DNA from 3 places in the Colwellia sp. BRX10-9 genome. Region 3 is predicted to be linked to each of the others. Evidence: riboswitches for the same ligand, from Rfam matches in the RefSeq annotation. Region 3 holds a riboswitch; each other region holds the start of a gene.

The links. A riboswitch is a leader RNA that binds a small molecule or an ion and turns the genes downstream of it on or off. The one in region 3 is predicted to bind cyclic di-GMP.
Region 1: another riboswitch for cyclic di-GMP. It lies ahead of H4J69_RS12315 (zinc ribbon domain-containing protein); the one in region 3 lies ahead of H4J69_RS16560 (DUF3718 domain-containing protein).
Region 2: another riboswitch for cyclic di-GMP. It lies ahead of H4J69_RS13825 (GGDEF domain-containing protein); the one in region 3 lies ahead of H4J69_RS16560 (DUF3718 domain-containing protein).

The regions. Positions count from the first base shown of each region.
Region 1 covers NZ_JACGVV010000019.1:66,062-70,840, reverse strand. Annotated here, with positions in the region: gene H4J69_RS12330 (hypothetical protein) at 999-1,679, opposite strand; gene H4J69_RS12325 (hypothetical protein) at 2,521-3,111, opposite strand; gene H4J69_RS20485 (cold-shock protein) at 3,270-3,419, opposite strand; gene H4J69_RS12315 (zinc ribbon domain-containing protein) at 3,441-3,821, opposite strand; cyclic di-GMP riboswitch class I at 3,865-3,948, opposite strand; gene H4J69_RS12310 (GIY-YIG nuclease family protein) at 4,545-4,779, opposite strand, start outside.
Region 2 covers NZ_JACGVV010000024.1:39,918-44,696, forward strand. Annotated here, with positions in the region: gene recQ (DNA helicase RecQ) at 1-1,139, shown strand, start outside; gene H4J69_RS13820 (cytochrome c) at 1,212-1,511, opposite strand; gene H4J69_RS13825 (GGDEF domain-containing protein) at 1,762-2,763, opposite strand; cyclic di-GMP riboswitch class I at 2,994-3,076, opposite strand; gene H4J69_RS13830 (hypothetical protein) at 3,236-4,779, shown strand, end outside.
Region 3 covers NZ_JACGVV010000035.1:19,667-24,445, forward strand. Annotated here, with positions in the region: gene H4J69_RS16555 (patatin-like phospholipase family protein) at 1-765, opposite strand, end outside; gene H4J69_RS16560 (DUF3718 domain-containing protein) at 964-1,323, opposite strand; cyclic di-GMP riboswitch class I at 1,387-1,486, opposite strand; gene H4J69_RS16565 (3-oxoacid CoA-transferase subunit B) at 1,735-2,391, opposite strand; gene H4J69_RS16570 (CoA transferase subunit A) at 2,412-3,119, opposite strand; gene H4J69_RS16575 (hydroxymethylglutaryl-CoA lyase) at 3,188-4,105, opposite strand; gene H4J69_RS16580 (acetyl/propionyl/methylcrotonyl-CoA carboxylase subunit alpha) at 4,105-4,779, opposite strand, start outside.

The DNA of each region.
Region 1 (4,779 bases), on a different contig from region 3:
GTAACCTAATTATCCAAATGGGATAAATGTATATCGCAATTTGATAGCTATATCACTTTTATAAACCCATGAGTAAAATGGACTCCACTGACAGCAATGGGATTTCAGCAAACCTTAGGATTAACGAGTTCCTAGCTTCCTCTTAGCGCACTTTTTTGACGTTAGCTTTTGGTGAGGGCAAAGCTACCAGTGTTCATTGTTCTAAGGTCACCAGCTGCAACAGAGGAAAAGTTAGGATTTTAGAAATCACACTGAAATAATTTGTATGTTTTGATCTACAGCGGACATAGTTGAGCAATCACATTCCTCTGGCAATTTCCCGATAGCAAACGTTGCCCATGATAAAAATATGAATTTTTTTATGATGACTTTTTGCCAGTAAGTCGTTCAGCCTGAGTTTGAACAAAGCCACCATAAAAATCGTTCTCACACTTCCTTTAAAATGAACTCAAGGCACATTGCTGGCATTAACGGTTATTATCTAACGTCGGCTTCAATATTATTATTCACAACAGCAATTGAGTCTTTTGGCATCCTAAAAATGGACACAAACTTAAGATAAATTAAATACTACCATATTGGCTTCTAGAGGTGATCTATGAGTAATTTATTTAGCAACCTTAAAACTACTGTGTTCTGGATTGTGTTTCTATCTGGGTATTTTCCAGTTAATATGATTCTAGCGTTTATATGCTGACAAGTCAGATCTAGCAATTTCTTTTCTTGTGCCATTTTATGGTTTGTTTGTTTGTTGCGTTGTTTTAATAGGTATTATGTGAATAGACATCAATAGTGAGATTTCTAGACATGAAATGAGATTGAGACGTTTTATGTAATATTCACTTTTGCCACAGAGAAGACATTAGCACTAAAAGACTAAAGTTGATTTCGGATTAGTTTTTGTATCGATAACGCCTCAATAAAAGGCTAAAAGTAGTTGGTTAAAATAAGTGACGAAGGAGTAAATAGCCAACTGTTACTTGTCCTGCTTGAATGGCTTATACGCATTTTCTGAAAGTAATCTGAGAATTAATATCTACAGAAATCTTATCAATATCTTCAATTCCAACTACAAATGATATATCAGCAATAGAGCCGATATGAGTTTTTAATGCGTCATCACCCGATACATTCGGTACGCAAATTCTAAACTCATTTTGATGTTTGAAACTCAGGTCTTTGTCAAAAGGTGTAAGTAGCCTATTTATTTTCCGAAAATCTACATAATTAACAACATCTCTTCTATATGATTTATCGAAATGATTATCTAGTCTTTCAAAAAATGATTTAAGATCAAAAATTACAGTAACTGAATCATACTCAAATTTTTCAATTAGCTCATGATCAATAATAGAGGATAAAGTATCGATATTATTCACCGGAGTAATTGCGTAATACATACAATAAACTCTTGTAGATTCATAAGCCTTATTAAACTCCCTGTGCACAATATTCTCAAATGTGCCTACTTCGACATTCTTTCCACTTTCTGAATCTAGCCTGCTCAAAATTACTTTTGGGTGATAAGCTACTTTATGGGCACCTTCATTCTTATCGCACACCTGTGAGTTATCTGACTCTCGATAAGACTTTAATGTTCCCATATAAAGTTCACCATTTTGACATAGCTCTTGTAAATTTTCTGACTTACCAAATTTTAAGAGTAAATGTAAATCCAATTTTGATTCCTCAAATATGTGAGATAACGTATTCGTACAACACTTATTAGGCGGACAAAAGCCTATTTTTTTTACAGGAAATTAACAGTCTAAATCTTTATATTAGAAATAAAATTTACCTTTAAATTCTCAGTATATCAAGCGTTTAACATTTTCCTTTAATGAGTTTTGAAGAAAGCATGTTTTTATCTCATCTTCTCGGGTGAAAGTGTGCAAAAAGCATAAGAAAATATATGGCAATTTATTTGTAGCTAATTTCGTCAATGCACCAAGGGGACATTAAAACCTACAAATATTAGTGGTAAAAACTAACCGGTTTGGGATTTTGTTTAATCGTCACTTATGCCACTTTGCTGACTTTAAATAGAAACAAAAAACAGCCCTTTAAGGACTGCTTTGTGCCAACTGGAGGCATACAAGTAATCTAAAACATGATACTTTGCTTCTTGTATTAGATGATATTTACTACGAATCGCCATTTGCTAATATACATCAGTAATGAACCAACATTGCAGTTCTTCTTCCACTATTTTCTCTACTGGTAATGCACTATTACACTTTTCTGCAAGTCTATAATTTATTTCAATAACTACGTCATGTGAATCGGGTGAACCTTTTTGTAAGTTAAATAACTTTATATTTCCATGAACGGTGTTAGCTGAAGCCGAAGAAGATAATGCCATTAATAAGATTGGTAAGCACTTATTTATCTTTCCTTGTAAGTTGGTTTTCGGAATCCGAAACTTGGGTTAATTCATTAGTAGGGTTAATTAAATTCCCATTACTTTTTGAGTGACATACCATCGACAAAATCACTGGACTTGTATATCACACCCTACACTCATATGTTGTGATTACTTATATAATCCCCATGCAAAACAACCTCACAACTCCCTAGTTCTGAGAGTTTAATGTTCGTCATATCATTCTTTTTAGCATCTTTATACCATTTAACTAACATGTAACCATTACCCGAATTGTCGATAGAAAGCTGAGCTTTAGAATGACCACTATGAAAAAAATCATAGTCAATAATCAATCCTTCAGCATTATTATCCTCATCTTTCACAGTGGCAATGTTTTTAATTTCCCAAGCCCCACTACTAGGTAGTGGCCCCCATGCAGGGTTTGCCTGAAAAAACACAAGCGTTTTACCATGATTTCGACCAAAAACAATGGGTTCAACATCACGGCCATCGTTATTATATTGGAGGCAGTCTATCCGCCACCCATCATTGACGACCAAATCAAACCTTTTACGTAAAGAGAAAGGCACCCCATGCTCATTCAAATTGGTTTTTTCAATAACTACAGGAGGTGGTGTTGATGATGCGTTAAAAAGTTCAGTAGCGCTAGAGCAACCAGCTATGAGTATAATACCAGCAAGCACCGATGTTATTTTCAATGTTGCATTACAATATAGATATTTCATTCTTAGTTTCCTTGGTAAATTATTGAGTAAAATTTGACAGTACTAATTGATCGACGAAACTAATAAATTAACTTTTTGGGTTGCTCATATGTGTCAATTATATATGTCGTGGTTAATTCACATTTAGACGCACTGTATCCTTTTGGTGTTGCTTTAGGTTAAAATTTTACTTCTAATCCATCACACAAGTTACTTAGATCACTTTTATTTATAAAATCATTATAATGAAAAAAATAACTAGTCGAGTCTTCACCCTTTATAAAGCCGTATCTCTTATCACTAATAAATGTCGTAACTTTTCCTTTAATGTTTTTTACTCGATTTATTGCTTACGATTTATGAATAATCTCTAGCATCTCATTATACTCTGATTCACTTATTTCAGGTAAATCTGTATGACAATAACGGCACAGCTTAGCTTCCACTTTAACCTCTTCAGCACAAGCAGGACACTTTCTATATACATCATCTGCCTTTTCAGTTTTATTTTTACTAAAAAAAGAAATAGATAATCCCATAAATAAAATGGCTACTATTTGAAGGAATAATTGCTGCATATTGATAAAATCATATACATTCATTGTTCCAAAGAATGTTTGATATTGCTGAAATATAAAGCCATATCCACTATAAGTTCCATTTTCAAAAGGTGGAAAAATGATAGAAAGCAGTACGCCTGTAATTGATAAATATTTGCCTATTATTTTCATAATTAGTTCCTTTAAATATAAAAAATCAAGTAAGGTAACACGCACTGGTAAAGCCACTACCTTTCGCAAATCGTGAAGGCTGGTCTTTTTGCGTGTATAAGTTTCCCTATACTTGCCTTTTTCAATATTATTTATGGTATGCAAGTCTAATTGCATGTAAAAAAACAATAAAATGCTATAAATAGTAAACGTTGTCAACAATATCCTTTCAATAAACGAATAAATATTTAACAAAGCATTAGCTTCAGTGGCATAGTTAATTTGGTCACATTATTAGAGGTAACAGTATTAAGTTGTTATGTCTTTAAAGTCGTGTTTTTAGCGTTCAGAGACAGAGTGTCACTAACTGTATTGATCTTAGAAGGGACGTAGATAATGGAGGTTTTTATAACCATGAAATGAGTCTCAAAACCGATTTCGTTAATGTCCGCTAAGCCAAATATTTTAAAGTTAGCTGTTGAACTGCTTAGGTCAACTAACAGGTCTACAGTTGACCTCAACAAGCAATATAAATTTCAAATCATTACTTCTTCTTTGCGCATCAAGGGAACATTAGCACTGATAAATATTAGTGCTAAAAGCTAAGCTTCTTGAGTGATTGGGTTTATCCGTCACTTATGCCACTTTGGAGACATTAAGGAGTCCAGTAGAGGTAACATTTTGGATTAGATTTTGTATCGATAATATTTAATAACCGGTTAAACTGACCAATAGAAAAACTTGTTAAGCATTGGCAATATTTACGCATACTGAGCGCAATTCAGTTAGTCTTTTAAGCTTTAACGGGTTCTTTGCTAAATTCATAAGCGGGGTATATTTTTTTATTAATAAAGTCTCTAAAGCTTCAAAATCACTATCACAACAGACCCAGTTGACCATAACATTGGTATTTATCCAGTCTATTATTAACTGCTCATCAACTTTGTTGAAATTATAGTTACGTTTATTTTTCTTTTCA
Region 2 (4,779 bases), on a different contig from region 3:
ACCAGGTGTTACGCTACATTAAAAAGCGTGGTGATGATTGCGGCATTGTTTACTGTAGTAGCCGCTGGCAAGTTGAGAAATTATCTAAAATGTTAGCAAGTGCGGGTATAAATTGTTCTGCCTATCATGCTGGCATGGAAACAGAGATGCGCAATATTGTCCAAGATGGTTTTGCCAAAGATAATATTCAAGTGGTTATTGCCACCGTAGCTTTTGGATTGGGCATCAATAAATCAAATATCCGCTTTGTGATTCATTTTGAACCTCCAAGAACACTCGAGTCATATTATCAAGAGATTGGCCGTGCTGGCCGAGACGGTTTAGCGGCAGAAGCGTTATTTTTGTATGATGAAAAAGATGTAGAACGCATTACCAAGTATATAGCTGATGGTGATAATGAAGAAAGGGTGAACGTTGAACAACAGCGTTTTCAAGCGTTAAAAGGCTTTATTGAAGCTCAAACCTGCCGTCGACAAGTTGTACTTAATTATTTTGCAGAATTTACCACTAAAAAATGTGGTAACTGTGATATTTGTTTAGATCCACCCACTCAATTTGACGCTACTGAAGCGGCACAAAAAGTCTTATCTTGTGTGTTTCGTATCCAGCAACAAGGTGATATTGAACATGTTGTGCAAGTGCTCAGAGGGGAGTTAACTGAAAAAGTTAGGCAACTGCAGCATGAAAAAGTGTCCACTTTCGCTATCGGTAAAAGTAAAACTCCGGGATATTGGTTTGCTATTATTAGACAATTGATTCATTTGGGATTTTTACAGCAAGATATTTCTCAACAATCTGCGTTATTTTTAACACAAGCATCGCGCTCGGTGTTGAAAGGGGATGAACCCTTAATGTTAGCTTCACCAAGGTTGCAAAAAGCGAGTTATTGGCAACAAGATAAAACCGATAAACGTTATGACCGTGTCTTATTTGTTAAATTAAGAAGTTTGCGTAAAACGATTGCAGATGCAGAGGATATTGCGCCATTCATTGTTTTCAATGATGCAACGTTGTCAGAGCTTGCGCGTATAAAGCCAAAAACATCACAGCAAATGCTAAATATTAATGGTATTGGTGATACAAAACTTGCCCGTTATGGACATGACTTTTTGCAAGTTATTCAACAGCATAATGCTTAAAACAAAAAACGCTCAATTGAGCGTTTTTTAATTTTATTTTTGATGAACCAGGTTCAACAATAATTACTGAGTTTATTTTAAACTAGCGTAATAAGCCGAAATATTTGCGATATCTTCATCACTTAAACCCATAGCCATAGGTCCCATAACAGGATCTTTACGTTTACCCGCTTTAAAGTCTTTCAACTGTTTAGCAAGATAAGCTTCTTTTTGACCAGCAAGGTTTGGGTACATAGGTACCGCAGAGATACCAGCAGCACCATGACAAGCAGCACACATACCAGTTTTTGCTTTACCAGCAGCAGCATCACCAGCAAAAACAGGAGACGCCATCATTAAAGTAGCAGCAACAGCTAAAGTAATTTTTTTCATAAATTATTTCTCTCTTAGTCGTTAGGAATTTTACACTGCATTCAGTATATGAGAAAACAAGGAGGCTGTCGTCGACTATTTTTAGCTAAGCACTCGCAATGTAATCTTCTTTGATTTACCACCGAGTATATTAAGATTATTACCGATTATATTGAGTAAAGTTGGGCATACTATCACTGATATTATTTATTGAAGTGAAAATATCAGCGAGAGAAAAATGTCATCAAGCAAAAAGTATCTTGTTGAGCGATTAAGAACTTAATGTATTATTTTTTTTGTATAAATCGGGTAGTAACAGGCGTGATTTTTTTAAGATACTGCTGGCATTTTCAGCAATATTAAAGGTGTCTACACCAGTAGACAATGTCATTTGAGGTAATCTAATACCAGACTTACTACTAACAAAGCGCAGCTTTTCAACGCCATGTGTTATTTTACTGGCAATTTCTCGAGCACTTTCTTTGTCAATATCAGGTAACAGAATTAAAAATTCATCGCCACCTGAACGTATTGGTAGACCGCTGCCATCAACATAACTACTCACTTTACTGGCTATTTTTGATAAGAGAACATCACTAATTAAATGACCGAATTGCAGATTAACTTCTGAAATTTGATCAACACAGACGACAATTGCGGCAACTTGCCGACTTGGATCTTCTGTTAGCCATAAATCTAAATGCTTAGACATAGCTTTACGATTATAAAGACCGGTAAGTGGATCCATGTAAATTTCTTCACGTACTTCTTTTAATTCAACTTTTAACGCCTGGGTCTTTTTACGGGTAAAAGAAATATGTTCAGCAAATTTTTGTTGGTGTAGTTTAAAGGCTTTAGATGCCTGGCGAATGCTATTTACCGCAACGACTATTTTTTCTTTATCGGCAGATTGTAGATCAGAAATATTGCCGTCTAGCGTGGTAATCAGTTTATTAATACTCTGCGATGATTTTTGGCTGTTTTTTTCAACATGGGTGACAACGTCATCTAGGTCGTCAATGAGTTCATCTCTGAATTTACTTTGGCCTAAAATGAATTGGCGATAGTTTTCTTCAATGAAAAAATCATCAAGCTTTTTACCCGTGGCAAGTTTATTTTCAATGGCAGTATTAAGAAGAATGTTTTTTTTATTAATATATTCGTAGCTAACTGAATAATTAATTGGGCTGACAGGTAAAAACCACCGCTGTAATTGTTTTACGGCCATGTTCATTTTTAGTTCAGCTTGTTTTATGGAATCATGATATTTCATTGTTCCATCTCAATTTGCACACCCAATTAATAATATCAATAGACCATTTTCTAGTATAAACAAGTAAAGTACCACATATATTTTTTGTCTATAAAAAACATATATTTAGTTATATAGTATTTTAAATGAAGGTAATATATGACAGAAAATAATTAAAAATAAGGGAAGGACCGCAAAGTATACCGAAAGCAAACTGTTCAAAATAAAGACAAGCCCCCACTATATCTATACTTGGCAGTTCCGCTATCCTAGGTTTCCCCTTAGACCGGTAACTTTGCGTCTCTAGCTTTCACTAGATTTGCCCTTTTCGAGTTTTAGAAACTCTAAATTCATTATAAGCGTTGAACTATGCTTGTAAACCTTTATTATGAATAATTTGTTGAACCGTAACGAAAACCTATAAGTAATAGATAAATTTATAGGTTATGGCTGATCACTCTACTGATCATTAGATAAAGGATTTTAGTTAATAATGCCCTGTAAACTGTTGTTGATCCTTTGTTTTTTTATAGCTCCTTTATTTTGTTTTGCCAATGATGCTTTAAACGTTGAGCAAAACATTAAAGATGTTGAGCGCTATTTTTTACAAGACGCTGAAAACCTTCCCTACGAAGAGATCATTACACTTTCAAAAAAAATTTTGGGATCTCAAGAAAATTATACCGTCCAAATTCGTGGAAAAACCTTCATCCTTCTTGCTGATGTTGCCAATAATAAGGGTGAAAATAGCGAAGCATTTCATTTTGCGCAAGATGGAATTTCTCTGCAAGGACTTGAACCAGCCATAAAGTTTAATTTATTGCTGAAAGTTGCAGATGGCTATTATTTACAAGAGAAGTATGAACAAACTCAAAATATGGCAACCAATGTTATTTTAATGGCAGATTCTCCACAAGTGCTAAAATATCGTTTAATTGCTTTGAGTTATCGAGCTGTTACCTATGCGTTGCAAAATAAAAACGATTTATCGATGAATGATCTTAATCAAGTTAAGGTGCTGATTTCGGTAAATCCTCAGTATGAGGATCACCTTTGTCTTTTAGAAATTTTAGCAACGGCATATTATTATTTAGGCGATTATCAAACATCGCTAACCATGCAAAATAAGCTATTAACGTTAAAATTTGATTTAGACAAACTGGCTAATATTGACCAAACTTATTTACACTTAGGCCGTGCTTATTTTCAGTTAAATTTATTTGATGATGCTTACAATGCTTTTTGGGAAGCACAAAAACACGGCAAAAATAAAAATGCTCCAATTAGTGCTGCCTATGCTGAATTAGGATTGGCAGAGGTGTTATTAAAGCAGGGAGAATTTAGTGACTCACATAATTGGCTATTATCAGCCAGTGCTACATTTAATGAAAAGAGCTTAAATAAGCCTTATTTAACCTCGTTAATTCTATTAGCAGAGACCTCAAGTCTATTAAACAATAAAGCTGTATACCAACATTACCTTCAATTAGCTGAATTAACTGCTAAACACATAAAGCTATCAAAAAAGCAGGCTAAATTATTACTTTTATTAAGTCATATGTATCAGCAAAACGGTGATTATAAAAATGCGTTAATGGCCCATAAAAATTATCTTGAATTACTTCAACAGTTTCAGAAAAAGGCTGAACCCTCTTTAATTATTGACTCCAGTCAAATGTTAAGTGCAAATGATAAAAGTCGAAATTTAATCCTGAATCTCGCTGAACAGAGTAAGCTACAAACTCAATTCAGTGCAAAATTTATCGCGCAAAAAGAAGTTATATATTTATTGATTGTGATCGTTATTTTATTAGTCATTACGTTGGTTTTTTTTGGGTTAAGACAAAGAACGTTGCGCTTAAATCAAGTATACGATGAAGAGGAACAGCCATTATCTTATTTGGTAACGCCCTCCCAAACGAAAAGAAATTATCAACTGAATTATAAAATGGCGAGGAAATACGACTATCCCTTAGCGATTGGCTACTTATCAGTTGTTAACTGGCAAGAGCTTACCTTTCACTTTAATGATAAAAT
Region 3 (4,779 bases):
AGGATGAGGATTATTCACTTTACTATGAAGTGGTGCTTTAGGTTGATCAACACCAACAATAAACAAATTTTCTCCACCTAAGTGTATCGCAGGGCTTAACGGTGAAAGTTGATGTATAGACCCATCACCATAATGCTCTTGGCGAATTTTGATTGAAGGAAACACAAGGGGAATAGCGGCAGAAGCCATTAAGTGCTCACTATTAATTTGGCAAGGCTCACCACGACGTTTAGCGCGAAACCAAGGAGAAATAGACTCATCAGATTGATAAAAACTAATTGAATCGCCATTACTGTAACTTGATGCAGTAATAGAAACTGCAGATAAATAGCCACGTAAAATATTGGTGTCGATACGTTTAAAGTCGACCACCATATTCAGTAAGTCACGAAGTGGCGCGTTGTTTAGTAAACTACGCGCACTTTTATTGGCATAATCTGCTTGGAAACTTGCCAGCATACCTTTCGCCAAATGTGAGAAAACCCGAATACCATCACTATGGTATATTCGACTGGTATTAATATTCTTCCAAACCCATTCTAATTTTTTTACCCCCAAATGAAAGCATGAAGAATAACAGGCTAGCGCTGTGGTATTTATAGCACCAGCAGAGGTGCCACATATAATGGGAAAGGGGATGCCATGATTTCTAGGGACAAATTTTGATATGGCAGAAAGCACACCTACTTGATAAGCCGCTCGAGCGCCACCGCCAGTAAGTACTAAAGCATTCTTACTGTCTTTATAACTTCTTTTATTCAACATGTATATCGCAGTCTTCTTCGTATAACTTAAGTGTAATCAGTTTTTTAACCTGGTGCTAGCTTAACGAGTCAAAAAATAGATTGAAATGACTAAGGCAAAAAAAAGCCTGCAGAAGCAGGCTTTTTAAAATGACATAGAATTATTATCTAGTAAAACAGTACACTTGATTGAACAAATAACATCTACTAAAAAATAAGTTTAGCTGCTAACGCGTTCGTTAGCTGCGTCTATCAATGGTTGCGATCCGGTTTGCAAAATAGCTAAGTTTTCAGAAACAACTTTCTTTGGTAACTTTGAAATCATCAAAGAACCTGTTTTAACTGAACCATTAGACGATGCAAACGCCAACAGATTCTGTCCATTACACTCAATACCATGAAAGATAGTGCGAATTTTTAATCTATTCGTTTTTAAGAACGAACGCATGCGTTTCTTGTCGTCTGCAGCTACATACTGGCAAACGCTTTGAGCGATGTCAGCAGCTTGTGCTTTCGGCGCCGATACAACAGACGTTAATGTTAAAATAGTGATGGTAGAAGCTAGTAATAATTTTTTCATTTTAGTAACCTTGTAATTAATTTAGTTAGTAAAGGAAAAAACCACGGGATGTACCTTGTATAACGAGGTGACTCCGCTGTCATAGAATTTATATATAAAACATAAATCCCTTAGACCGGTGGTTTTGCGTAACACGATTTCACGTGTTTTGCCTTTTCTTTGTCCCTTTTAGTATTGCGAATTGAGCCAATAAATGCAAGAAAAATGTGTAATACGCTAGTGACATGCGTAAAGAAATTTAATAAAAAAAACACTTTTATCAATTTTTTTTCAAATAGAACATGTGCTTAATCGAATGGTGACTATCAAAACCATTAAGTGAACTTTAATGTAATGTTAAAATATAGAGTAAAAAAAAAGAGCTAAAGCTCTTTTTTTATTTAATCGTATGATTAATATGCCGCTAGGTTATTAAAATTTCATTTCAGGGACATGCTCAGGAACAATTAATTCACCTTCAGTGAGTTTTATTATTTCCTCAATACTGACCCCTGGTGCTCGCTCTAATAAATGAAACTTGCCATCTTTAATTTCGATAAAGGCTAAATCAGTGAGTACTCTTTTAATACAACACTTACCTGTTAACGGTAAAGTGCAGTTAGATAAAAGTTTTGAAACACCATGTTTAGAAGCGTGAGTCATAGTAACAATAATATTGTCAGCACCCGCAACTAAATCCATAGCACCGCCCATACCTTTAATCAGCTTGCCTGGGATCATATATGAAGCAATGTTACCGTTTACATCGACCTCAAAGGCACCTAGTACTGTTAAGTCGACATGTCCGCCACGTATCATTGCGAATGACTCGGCACTATCAAAGATAGAGGCACCTTTTGCCATCGTGACCGTTTGTTTACCGGCATTAATTAAATCTGCATCAATTTCGTCTTCGGTGGGAAACTGTCCCATGCCAAGTAAACCATTTTCAGATTGAAGCATCACTTCTATTCCCGCAGGAATATAGTTAGCAACTAACGTTGGAATACCTATACCTAAGTTAACGTAATAACCGTCTTGTAATTCTTGTGCTACACGTTGTGCTAGCTGTTCTCTTGTTAAAGCCATTGTTTAGTCTCCGGAATTATTTATGACTGAGCAGTACGAACAGTTCGTTGTTCAATGCGTTTTTCAAATGTACCTAAAATCAATCGATTAACATAGATACCTGGTGTATGGATTTGGTCTGGGTCTAGCTCGCCAGGTTCAACTATCTCTTCAACTTCAACGACGGTAATTTTGCCTGCCGTTGCTGCCATAGGATTAAAGTTACGTGCTGTTTTTCTAAAAACCAAATTACCGTAACGGTCGGCTTTCCAGGCTTTAACAATTGCAAAGTCACCTTTAATTGCGGGCTCAAGGATATACATTCTACCGTCTATTTCACGCTCTTCTTTACCTTCTGCTACCGGTGTTCCATAACCTGTTGCCGTAAAAAAAGCAGGTATACCAGCACCACCAGCTCGCATTTTTTCAGCTAAAGTGCCTTGTGGTGTGAGTTCTACTTCTAATTCACCATTCATCATTTGACGTTCAAATTCAGCGTTTTCACCAACATATGATGCAACAATTTTTTTGATTTGACGGTCTTGCAGTAACACACCTAAACCGAAATCATCGACACCACAGTTATTTGAAACCATCGTTAATGCTTTAGTGCCTTTGCGCTTTATTTCACTAATTAGATTTTCTGGGATACCACATAAACCAAAGCCACCCGAGATAACGGTCATGCCGTCTTCAAGTCCTGCCATCGCTTCTTCATAGCTTGCTACTACTTTGTCAAATCCGGCCATTATTTAATCCTCATTACATTTATTTCTATAGAGTATTTATCATACATCGTCATTTATTATTATATTTATTACTGTGCACGGTAGGCATTAGAAACTTTAGATGCCGGGGTTTTACCTAATTTATCACTGATAAACCAACCGGCATGGACTAATTTATCTAAATTAATACCGCTATTAATACCTAAACCATTGAGTAAATAAACCACATCTTCAGTGGCAACATTACCTGAAGCGCCCTTAGCATAAGGGCAACCACCCGATCCAGCAATGGCACTATCAATAACGGCAATACCATTTTGTAAAGCGGTGTAAATGTTAGTTAACGCCTGACCATAGGTATCATGAAAATGAACCGCTAGTTTAGCCTTAGGTACACGGGCACTAACCGCTTGTAACATCTTCTGTACATTAACAGGTGTGCCTACACCAACCGTATCGCCAAGCGATATTTCATAACAGCCCATTTGGTAAAGTTTTTCAGCCACTTCAGCCACTTTTTCTGGTGATACTTCACCCTCGTAAGGACAACCGACAACACAAGAAACATAGCCTCGTACCGGAATGTTTAATTTTTTGGCTGCAGCCATTATCGGTTCAAATCGCTCAAGGCTTTCAGCAATTGAACAGTTAATGTTTTTTTGACTAAACGCTTCAGAGGCCGCGCCAAAAATGGCAACTTCGCTGGCATTAACCGCTACAGCCGCTTCAAAACCTTTCATATTTGGCGTGAGGGCAGCGTAAGTGACCCCTTTTTTACGTGCTATTCCATTGAAAACATCAGTCGATGTTGCCATTTGAGGCACCCATTTCGGAGAAACAAAGCTGCCACTCTCAATGTAAGTGACTCCGGCATCACTGAGCAGATTAATTAAGGCAATTTTATCTTCGGCACTGATTTGTTGTTTTTCATTTTGTAGGCCATCACGCGGGCCAACCTCAACGATTTTTACTTTTTTAGGTAAGGTATTATTAGCAAGGGAGCTCATTATGATTCCTGTGGCGTAAAAGCAAGTAATTCGCTGCCGCCATCAACCATGTCACCTTCGGCGTAGAATAAGGTATCAATGGTACCGTCTTCAGGTGCTCGAATGGTGTGCTCCATTTTCATCGCTTCCATGATCATTAAGGGTTGGTCCTTAGTCACACTATCGCCGGCTTTGACTAACACGCTGACCATAGTACCGTTCATCGGTGCTAATAGGCCGCCATGATTATCATCAGCATTGTTGTCACCACAATCAGGTTTAATATGAATAAAGTTAAAAACGCCATTTTGACGATATAAGCTAATTTGATCACCTGAACTGTCAATGTTGTGGGCGATAGTGGCTTGACTGCGATAGCCATCAATACTGACATGGAGTGTGTCACCGGCAATTCGACCTTGGCAATCAACTGTTCGTCCTGCAACTGAAATTAAATAGTAACTACGATTACCTTGACGTTTCTGTTCAACAGTCACTGGATATTCAATATCATTATGAGCAAGAACTACTCGGTGATTATGCGCTTCGTTAGAGCGCCACGCCGAGGTATTATTCCAAGGAGAAAAAGGATCTTTGGTCGTTGCTGCTTTTTGTTTCGCTTGTTCAGCCAGTGAAAGCACTAAATACAAAGCTGCCATCGGTAATTCGTCGGCTAACGCTTGTTTGTTATCATG